2 regions of the Paenarthrobacter sp. Y-19 genome follow, and region 1 is predicted to be linked to the other one. Evidence: predicted binding sites of a transcription regulator. Region 1 holds the regulator's gene; the other holds the start of a gene.
The links. The regulator LexA, encoded in region 1, represses DNA repair genes until DNA is damaged. The targets are predictions, from matches to a motif close to TCGAACANNTGTTCGA.

Region 1 (5,168 bases):
AGGTACGCAGCCAGCAGGGACATCCCGGCCAACACGTAGAAAGAAATGGAGACCCAGCGGGGCTTCTTTTGCTGGTGGAAGGAAATCCCACCGCCCACCAGGAGGCCGGCCAGGCCCATGAGGATCACAGACCACATCTAGGCAGCACCGTTTCCGGAAGCTTCCGGTGCGGGCTTCCGAAGGCCATCCACCCAGTTACGCAGGAGGCGGGCCCCGGCGTCGCCCGACTTCTCTGGGTGGAACTGGGTGGCGCACAGCGGGCCGTTTTCCACGGCAGCGATGAAACGTGCGCCGTGCTCGGACCACGTGACCATGGGGGGCGCCATGCGGGGCTGCACGACGTCGAAGTTCCACTCCTGCACACCGTAGGAGTGAACGAAGTAGAAACGCTCCTGCTCCACACCGGCGAACAGCTTGGAACCCTCAGGTACGTCCACTGTGTTCCATCCCATGTGCGGCACCACGGGAGCAGGAAGGAGTTCGACTTTGCCAGGCCATTCGGCCATGCCTTCGGACTCGGTACCATGCTCAACGCCGGCCTCGAAAAGAACCTGGAGACCCACGCAGATGGCCAGCACCGGACGTCCACCGGCAACCCGGCGTCCAATCATGCGGATGGCGTCTACGGCTTTGAGTTCTTTCATCACGGTCTCATAGGCGCCAACACCGGGGACAACCAGGCCGTCGGCGTTGAGGACGTCCTCAGGCTTGGCGCTGAGCACCACGTGGGCACCTGCCCGCTCAAGCGCGCGGACGGCGGACCGGACGTTGCCGGATCCATAGTCCAGAACCGTAACGGTCGGCTTGCCCTCCGGCGACTGAGGCCTAACGGATGCCGTGGCGTCAGCCACTGCGCCGTTCTTCAGGACCTGGCTACTCACAGTGCCCCCTTGGTGGAGGGAATGCCCTCGACACGCGGATCGGACTCTACGGCGGCACGCAGTGCGCGCGCGAAAGCCTTGAACTGGGCCTCCACAATGTGGTGCGGATCCCGGCCAGCAAGAACGTTCATGTGCAGGCAAATTCCGGCGTGCAACGTGATTGCCTCGAAAACATGGCGGGTCAACGAGCCGGTGAAGTGGCCACCGATCAGGTGGTACTCCTGTCCCGCAGGTTCACCACCGTGCACAAGGTACGGACGTCCGGAAACATCAACGACTGCATGGGCGAGGGCTTCGTCCAGAGGCACCGTGGCTTCGCCAAAACGACGAATACCAGCTTTGTCGCCCAAGGCCGTCCGGAGCACCTCACCGAACGTGATGGCGACGTCTTCCACCGTGTGGTGGGCATCGATGTGCGTGTCACCTGTGGCTTTGACCGTCATGTCAATCAGGGAGTGCTTGCACAGTGCGGTCAGCATGTGGTCGTAGAACGGTACCGAGGTGCTGATGTCCGAAATTCCGGAACCGTCCAGGTTGATCTCCACCAATACGGAAGATTCGCTGGTGGTGCGCTCCATGCGCGCAGTGCGGGCAGCGGACGGCGTGGCGCCGGTTTCGCTCATTGGGACGTCCTTATGCAGGGAGGGAGGTTGGGTCTATTGACAAGTTTAGGCGCGCTGTGACGCTGCGCGTTCCAGGAGTGCTTCCAGGGCATCAAGGAATGCGGTGGTTTCCGGTTCGGTCCCGGCGGTAACCCGCAAGTGACCCGGAATGCCGACATCACGTATGAGCACGCCTGCGTCGAGCAGCCCTTGCCAGATCTCGTGCGGGTTCTCGAGTCCACCGAAGAAGACGTAGTTCGAGTCCGACTCCGCGGGCTTGAGCCCCATGCGGAGAAGTTCGGTGACGATCCGATCGCGCTGGACCTTGATGTCCTCAACGTCGGCCATCAGGGCCTCGCGGTGAGTCAATGCTGCGAGGGCGGTGGCCTGCGTGATGGCAGACAAGTGGTACGGCAGGCGGACCAACCTGATGGCGTCCGTAACTTCAGGGGCCGCCGCCATGTAGCCGAGCCGGGCACCTGCCAGGGCAAATGCCTTGCTCATGGTGCGCGAAACGATCAGGCGCTCACGGCCGGGCAGGAGCGTCAACGCGCTCGGAGTGTTGTCGTGGGCGAACTCGTGGTAGGCCTCGTCCACGATCACGATGGCCTGGCTTGCTTCACCGGCTTCATACACGGCCTCCACCACATCCAGGCCCAGGCCCGTCCCTGTGGGGTTGTTCGGTGAGCACAGGAAGACGATGTTGGCTTCGGTTTCGCGCACCTGCGCAGCCGCCGACCGGGCATCCAGCCCGTAGTCATCGGCGCGGACTCCCCGGATGTATTCGGTATCCGTTCCGCTGGCCAGCAACGGGTACATGGAATACGTGGGCGGGAAGCCAAGGGCCTTGCGTCCCGGGCCGCCAAACGCCTGCAGGATCTGTTGCAGGACCTCGTTGGACCCGTTGGCGGCCCAGATGTTGTCCGCTGAAAGGCCGTGGCCAAGATACTCGGCGAGGGCCTCACGAAGATCGGTGAACTCGCGGTCAGGATAGCGGTTCAGTCCTGTGGCGGCTGCTGCCACGGCCTCAGTAATCGCCGCCTGAACATCGGCGGGGACGCCATGGGTGTTTTCGTTAACGTTGAGCAAAACGGGGACATCAAGCTGCGGTGCGCCGTAGGGGCTCAGTCCACGCAGGTTGGTCCGGAGGGGTAGTCGGTCAAGTCGCTCAAGCTGCTCACTCACTGGAACAGTTTAAGGGGCTGGCGGGACTGCGGAGTAACTATGACGTCGCGGCGCGGGATCCGGCCACCGGCTAAAAGCCTTAGTGGGCCGGGACGAACAGCTGCTGCCCCGGAAGGATGCCCCCGCCGCGGAGGTCGTTCAACTGGATGATTTCAGCAATGACATCACGCGGGTCCCGCTCAGGAGCCGCCGCGCCGGCAATGCCCCACAGGGACTGACCGGGCTGGACTGTCACAGAGACTGCAACCGGCGGCTGCAGCTCGGCCTGGGAATCGGAAGCCTTGGCAGGGGAAGTGATGAACCCGGCAAGGCTGAGCAGAACAGCCGCCAGCAGCATGGCCGGGATGAAGAAGAACACCACCCGGCCACGGCGGGTCAGGCGCAGGCGGGCGGGGGCCTGCGTGGTGCGGAATTCAGCGAACGAAGTTATTGCGGACATGAGCTGAGCCCTTCTGAGCTATTGCCTTGCTCCGGAGCTTCCGGAGCAAGGCTGCCAATTCTTTGTGTGCTCCTCCCGACTGCGGCCGGTATTCGAACAGTTCGTTCGAACATCCAGTTTCAGCGCGAGGTTTCTAGAACACATGTTCGAACCTTGCTATGACATTTTTAGCACTTATCAACGAACGGTGTCGAGACTCGCTAGAACAAATGTTTGATAAACGCCTGTGCCTGCCCTACGTTTGAGTGAAGGAACAGCACTGTTTCAGTGGAACAGGAGGGTCTGACATTTTTTCAGTCCCTGCATCCCCGGTTCGTTTCGGGGCGGAACGAAAGGCATTGGCGAACATGGCAGCGAAAGCCACAGGCGGCGGGGTACCCCTGCGGAGCCAACAGCCTCCCAAGACTCCCAAGAGCCTGACCGTGCGCCAGAAAAAGATCCTGGAAACCATCCAGCGGTCAGTCAACGACAACGGCTATCCGCCCAGCATGCGCGAAATCGGGGACACCGTTGGACTGGCCAGCCTTTCCAGCGTTACCCACCAGTTGTCCCAGCTGGAAAAACTCGGCTACCTTCGCCGGGACCCCAAGCGTCCCCGCGCAATGGAAGTACTGATGCCCTTGACCCTGGACGGCGGCCCCATCCCGGGCGTGGAGGCACCGGCAACGCTTCGGAGCACCGGCGGCCTGGCTGTGACAGAACTCACCAGCGCAAGCGACACCGCCATGGTTCCGCTGGTTGGCCGCATCGCGGCAGGCGGACCCATCCTGGCCGACCAGACAGTTGAGGACGTGCTCCCCCTGCCCCGGCAACTGGTGGGACACGGTGAGCTCTTCATGTTGAAAGTCGCTGGCGACTCCATGATTGATGCCGCGATCTGCGACGGCGACTGGGTCGTTGTCCGCCGCCAGAACGACGCCATCAACGGCGACATCGTGGCCGCTTTGCTGGACGACGAAGCCACTGTAAAGACGTTCCGACAGCGCGATGGCCATACCTGGCTGCTGCCCCAAAACACCCAGTACGAACCCATTCTCGGCGACCAGGCAACCATCATGGGCAAGGTCGTTTCGGTACTGAGGTCCCTCTAGCTTTTTCCGACCCGTAAGGGGCCCGGAGCTGACTGTCTTCTACGCCTTCTTGGCGGATCCCAAGCGCTCCAGGACACCACGAACCACGGTGCGGTCAGTGGTCGCCCAGAACGGCGGCAGGGCGGCCCGCAGGAACCCGCCGTAACGTTCTGTCGAGAGGCGTGAATCAAGGACTGCCACGACGCCCTTGTCACCGGTGGACCGGATCAGGCGCCCTGCACCCTGCGCGAGCCGGATGGCTGCGTGGGTGGCGGAAACAGCCATGAACCCGTTCCCCCCGGACTGTGCCACGGCACGGGAACGGGCGGTCATCAGGGGATCGTCAGGACGCGGGAAGGGAATCCGGTCAATAACCACCAGGCGGCACGAGCCGCCGGGTACGTCCACCCCTTGCCACAGCGACATGGTTCCGAAGAGGCAAGTATCCGGCTCGTCGGCAAATTGCTTCACCAACGCAGCCATGGTGGATTCGCCTTGACAGAGGATATCCACGTCCAGGCGCAGCCGCATGGCGTCCGCAGCTTCCTCGGCGGCCCGCCGTGAGGAGAAGAGACACAGTGCTCCCCCGCCGGATGCCCGGATGAGGTCTTCCAATTCGTCCAAGGCCTCCGGTGACGTGCCCCGACCGGGTTTCGGAAGGTGCTTCGCTACGTACAGCACCCCCTGTTTGGGGTAATCAAAAGGAGATCCGACGTCGATTCCTGTCCAGCTGGGCGCGCCGTCGCCAATCAGGCCGAGGCCTCCGGCCGCGGGTTCAAAAGCCGAGCCGATGGCCAGCGTGGCCGAGGTCAGCACCACCGTGTGTCCGGCGAACAATCCCTCGCGCAACCTGCCTGCCACGCTCAGCGGCGCGATGTTGATGAGCGCAGGCGCGGTCTCGTCAGGTTGGGAGTATCCCTGCTGGGGATCAAAAGTGCTGTTACGGGAGAACCACACTACTTCGCGGTTCTCCTTGGCAGCGAGCATCCGT
Region 2 (5,168 bases), 250 kb from region 1:
TCGGACGCGTTGTTCTCGGCCTTGCCGTCGGCGGAGCGTCCACCGTGGTGCCTGTCTTCCTTGCCGAACTGGCGCCCTACGAGATCCGGGGCTCGCTGGCCGGCCGGAATGAGCTCATGATCGTTATCGGCCAGCTGGCGGCGTTTGTCGTCAATGCCATCATCGGTAACGTCTGGGGAGAGTTCGGGGGAGTATGGCGCCTCATGCTCGCCGTTGCCGCACTGCCTGCCATCGCGTTGTTCTTCGGCATGCTCCGGATGCCCGAATCGCCGCGCTGGCTGATATCCAAGGGCCGTTGGGAAGAAGCCCTCGTTGTCCTCAAGACGATCCGGTCAGTGGAACGCGCAGAGGCCGAAATGGCCGACGTCAAGCACCTCGCCGACGAAGAGCGGGCGTCGAAGGCGACGTCGTGGGGCGCGCTCAAAGACAAGTGGATCCTTCGCATCATCCTGGTCGGCATCGGCTTGGGTGTGGCCCAGCAGCTGACCGGCATCAACTCGATCATGTACTACGGTCAGTCGGTGCTGGTCGAGGCTGGATTCGACTCCAACGCAGCCCTCATCGCCAACATCGCTCCCGGCGTGATCGCGGTGGTCGGAGGCGTCATTGCCCTGACGTTGATGCAGCGCGTCAACCGCCGCACCACCCTGCTCCTGGGCTTCACCTTGACCACGGCATGCCACTTCCTGATCGGCATCGCCTCCGTCCTCCTTCCCGTAGGAAACGAGGCCCGTCCATTCGTGATCCTGTTCCTGGTGGTGGCGTTCGTCGGCTCGATGCAGACGTTCCTGAATATCGCCGTCTGGGTCATGCTGTCGGAGATCTTCCCGCTTCACGTCCGTGGTTTCGCCATCGGCCTGTCGGTATTCTGCCTGTGGATCGCCAACGCGCTGCTGGGCCTGTTCTTCCCGACCCTGGTGGCCGGCGTGGGGATCACCGGAACCTTTTTCCTGTTCGGCGGCGTGGGCATCGCGGCCCTCATCTTCATCTACACCCAGGTCCCTGAGACCCGTGGGCGCACCCTGGAAGCGCTTGAAGAGGACGTCACTACCGGGGCCATCTATCTGGTGCACAAGAAGGACGCCGCCGCCCGCCCGTAGCCGGGCTCATGGTGTGAATCTCATAGCGCGAAATATCCCGCTCTTCGGACTTTTCCGCAGTCCGGAGGGCGGGATGTTTCGTAACGTGCGCAATAAGGCCTGCGCAAACAGCCCCGGCTCCTCGTTGGCTCCGCTGGCCAAAGCTCCACGATGACGTCAAAAGCGTGGTTGGATGACGGTGTAAGGAAACGGTTGCCAGGCGACGATGTAACGGCGACCCGGTTGGGCGCTTCTCGAGTGGGGACGGAGGTTTCCGCGGAAACGGATTCGGCGCGATCTACCGCAGCGCGGCGGCGCCTCAAGTGGGGCATCGTGTTGGCCCTCGTCTCGGTGCTGCTGGGAGTAGCAGCCCAAGCTTCCGCAGCGTGGGTCAGTGATTCATGGCCTGAGGTTCTGGTCTACTTCGTCATGCCGGGGTGGACGCTCATTCTCTGTTGTCACCTTCTGAGCGGGGCTGCCGCCTTGGCAGCGCTGGTTCTGCTGGTACCGGCGCTGGTCGCGCGGATTCCACGCGGCCGGATCCGTCGGCTGACTGCCGTTCTTGCAGTTCTGGCCAGTGCCACGGCGGCTCTGCCGTGGTCTATATATGCTGCCGGCATGGGGCTAGCCGCCGCGGCGGCAACATACGCCCAAGTGACGGCAAGCAGCGGAGACAGTGTCGTCGTCGAACAATCAGGTTTCGATCCACAAACCTATTCCGTTTACTCACAAAAATCGTGGGGACTCTGGCAACGAACTGTCCCGTGGCTGTCCGCCACAGAGGTCTTCGACCCCAATGACTGCATACTGACGGACGGAAGCAGCGATCTCGTGCTCCACTGCGGAGCCGATGGCATCGTGGTGCCGCGCATGGGTGATTAGCCAAGCCCTTTCCTCCTGAAGCGGGCTCAATTGCTCAAAGAAGTTTCGTTGTCGGTGGGTGGCGGTACAGTTGACTTATTCGAACATATCTTCGAATCAGCGGCGTGTCCTCCTATTTTCCGAGGTCGCGCATGTTAGTGACCAATCGAGGAGGAGCATGTCCAGGCCGGCCCTTATGCACACGATGCAGGAGATCGCCCACGTGGACATCAATTGTTTCTATGCCTCAGCAGAACGGGCCTTCAATCCCGCGTTGGAGGGCAAACCCCTGATCGTGCTCTCCAACAATGACGGTTGCGCCGTGACGAGGTCGCCGGAGGCGAAGCAGCTTGGCATCGGGCTGGGCGACCCATGGTTCAAGCTGGCTCCACGGGCCAAGGAATGGGGGCTCATTGCGCTGTCCAGCAATTACGAACTATACGGAGACATCAGCTCGCGCGTCATGGAGCTATTGCGGCGCTACTCGGCGTGGCAAGAGGTCTATTCGATCGACGAAGCGTTCCTGGGCGTCAAGGGCCGGCCAGAGGAGTTGCTGCAGCTGGGGCGAACCATCAAGGATGCTTGCCGCAGGAACGTTGGAGTTCCGGTGTGCGTCGGAATCGCCCGCACCAAAACGCTTGCCAAGCTGGCCAACAAATGGGCCAAACACAATCCGGCTTTCAACGGCGTGTGCCGTTGGGATTCGGTTCCTGAAGCCCGGCGCGAAGCGCTCATGGCCCGGCTGTCCGTCATCGAGATCTGGGGCGTGGCTACCAGGCTCACCAAGCGGCTGAATGCGATGGGCATCTTTTCAATCCTGGACCTGGTTCGGGCAGATCCCGTGGCCCTCCGGGACAAGTTCTCCATCGTCATGATGCGCACCGTCCTGGAACTGCAGGGAACGCCGTGCATCCCCATGGAAGAGGAAAGGATCGGACGGGACCAGCTGATCTTCTCGCGTTCGTTCTCGACGCCGATTACGACGGCGGCCCAGCTGCGGCAGGTGCTCAGCGTCTACGGGCAGATGGCCAGCGCCAGGCTGGCCAAGCACGACCTCCAAGCCAAGCTGCTGACGGCGTTCGCAGCAACGTCGGTGTACAACCCGAACGACAAATCGTTTCCTGCTGTGAACGTCAAGCTGCCCATGCCCACCGCCGATCCCGTGCTGCTCACCAAGGCTGCGCACGCCCTGGTCCCCAAAATCCAGGAGGGCGTCAGGTACGCCAAGGCCGGAATCATGGTCACCGACCTCCGTCCCAGCGGCAACCAGAAGCCCTTGGAGATCTTCGAGAACCGCCACGAGGAACGGGGTATCGGAAGCTTGCTGGAGGAGGTCAGCAAACGCTATGGCCGCGGCTCCATCGGATTGGGGCATGCCGGCATCAAGGGCGGCCCGGACTGGTCAATGAAGAGGGATATGCTCAGCCCCCGCTACACCACCAACTGGGATGAACTGCCCTTGGTGAAAGCGGCGTAGCAGGGCCGCAACCCTAGGCCCGCAGCCGATATCCGCGTTTGACCACTGTTTCCACGAGCTTGCCGTCCGGGAGCGCGGACCGAAGCCGGCTGACCGTCATGTCCAAGGCGTGCACGGAACCGCGCAGATCCAACAGGTCAGAGAGCGCCTCACGCGACAAGACCGCGCCGCCCGCGCCGAGCAACGCCCGCAACAGCAGGAGGGGAGCGGGGGCCAGCTCCACCACTTCGCCGTTGATCCGCAGGCACCGTCCGCGCAGCTCGATGGTGGCACTCTTCGTCTCCAGGCGGCGGACATGGTTCAAGGACAAGTGCTCGGTCACAAGCCGAATAAGCGCACCCATGCGGTAACGGTCGGGGATCAGGGGCGTCAGCCCGGCGTCGACCAGGGGCTGGGCAGTCACCGGCCCGACCGCGGCGACCGTCACCGGGCCCTTGAGCGCTTCAATGAGCTGTCGGTAGAGGCCCATCTCATGCGCCGTGCTCCACATGGCGTCCACTGCCGGGGCGCTGGTGAAGGTCAGGACGTCCAGGTTCCCATTGACCACGGCCTCGATCAGGCGCGGCAACTTGTCCTCACCATCGGGCTTCACCCACCGGTAGGGAGTTACCGTCAGCACGGTCGCGCCGGACATGCGGAGCCGCTCGAGCTGGCGAACGTCCGTGTACCCGTGCAACTGCACAGCCACGGTCTTGCCGCGAACTCCCTCCACCAGCAGCATGTCCACCAAGGTTGCGGTGGTTTCGTCGCTGCTGATTCCGACGTCGGCAAGCCCGGCCGCGCGGACTGCACCGCGGGCCTTGGGCCCCCTGACGAACATGCGGCAGGCGGACAAGGTCTCCAGGAGCTGCTCGCCGATGCCAAAAGAATCGGCCGCCTCGCACCAGCGGCGCATGCCGTAGGCGGTGGTGGCGATGCAAATATCCGGCTTCGCTTCGATGATGGTCCGGGTGTCCTCTACGAGGATCATGTCCTCCTGGACCGGGGCGATCTTCAGGGCAGGGGCGTGCAGGACACTGGCGCCGCGCCTCTCCAGGGCCTCGATGAGGTCACGGGAACGGCGGTGCGAGGTGACGCCGATGCGGAATCCGTCCAAGGGCGCCTCGGGCGCCTCGGAAGTGTCCGGAGCGGCATTGGGGTCCAGGCTTTCGATGGCACGTGCAACAGTCATGTGTTCTTACCTTCAGGCTTCAAGAAGCGAAGCCGCGAGTCGGCTCAGTTCAGCGGATGCTTCGGCGTGATTCCGGTTGGCCTCGGCCACCCGGACCACCTCGCCGATCACCAGCACGGCAGGGTTGCTGCAGCCGGTCGCTGCTGTTTCGATACTACCGAGGTCGGCAATTGTGGTGCGTTGGCCCGGCCGATACCCACGTTCCACCACAGCCATCGGCATTTCACGATCCATCCCTGCCCGACGCAGTCCGGCGGCCAACTGGGGGAGAGTACCGATGCCCATGAGGACAATGATCGTCCCGCCGAGTCCGGCAAGGTGGGTGTGCTCCTTTTCCGTCAGGGGCGCGTGCCCTGACACTACCGTGAACATGTGGCTCACTTCGCGGTGCGTCACCGGGATGCCCGCGGCAGCAGGCACGGAGATGGCGCTGGTGACGCCGGAAATCACCCGGACCGGAACACCGGCCGCAACACAAGCGGCTACCTCTTCCCCGCCCCGACCGAAGACGTAGGGGTCACCGCCCTTGAGCCTGACCACGTTCTTGCCCAGCAGCGCCGCTTCCACCATGAGCTTCTCA

Region 2: a site for LexA is predicted at 2,041-2,056, ahead of PYR64_RS04930 (Y-family DNA polymerase). Genes of this name have one in related genera too.

What each region holds. Positions count from the first base shown of each region.
Region 1 is NZ_CP119414.1:1,296,977-1,302,144, reverse strand. Features, by position in the region: gene PYR64_RS06015 (hypothetical protein) at 1-137, opposite strand, end outside; gene hisH (imidazole glycerol phosphate synthase subunit HisH) at 138-881, opposite strand; gene hisB (imidazoleglycerol-phosphate dehydratase HisB) at 878-1,504, opposite strand; gene PYR64_RS06000 (histidinol-phosphate transaminase) at 1,550-2,668, opposite strand; gene PYR64_RS05995 (LysM peptidoglycan-binding domain-containing protein) at 2,748-3,107, opposite strand; gene lexA (transcriptional repressor LexA) at 3,455-4,198, shown strand; gene PYR64_RS05985 (ATP-dependent DNA helicase) at 4,238-5,168, opposite strand, start outside.
Region 2 is NZ_CP119414.1:1,047,807-1,052,974, forward strand. Features, by position in the region: gene PYR64_RS04920 (sugar porter family MFS transporter) at 1-1,100, shown strand, start outside; gene PYR64_RS04925 (hypothetical protein) at 1,338-1,961, shown strand; gene PYR64_RS04930 (Y-family DNA polymerase) at 2,119-3,417, shown strand; gene PYR64_RS04935 (uroporphyrinogen-III synthase) at 3,431-4,588, opposite strand; gene cobA (uroporphyrinogen-III C-methyltransferase) at 4,601-5,168, opposite strand, start outside.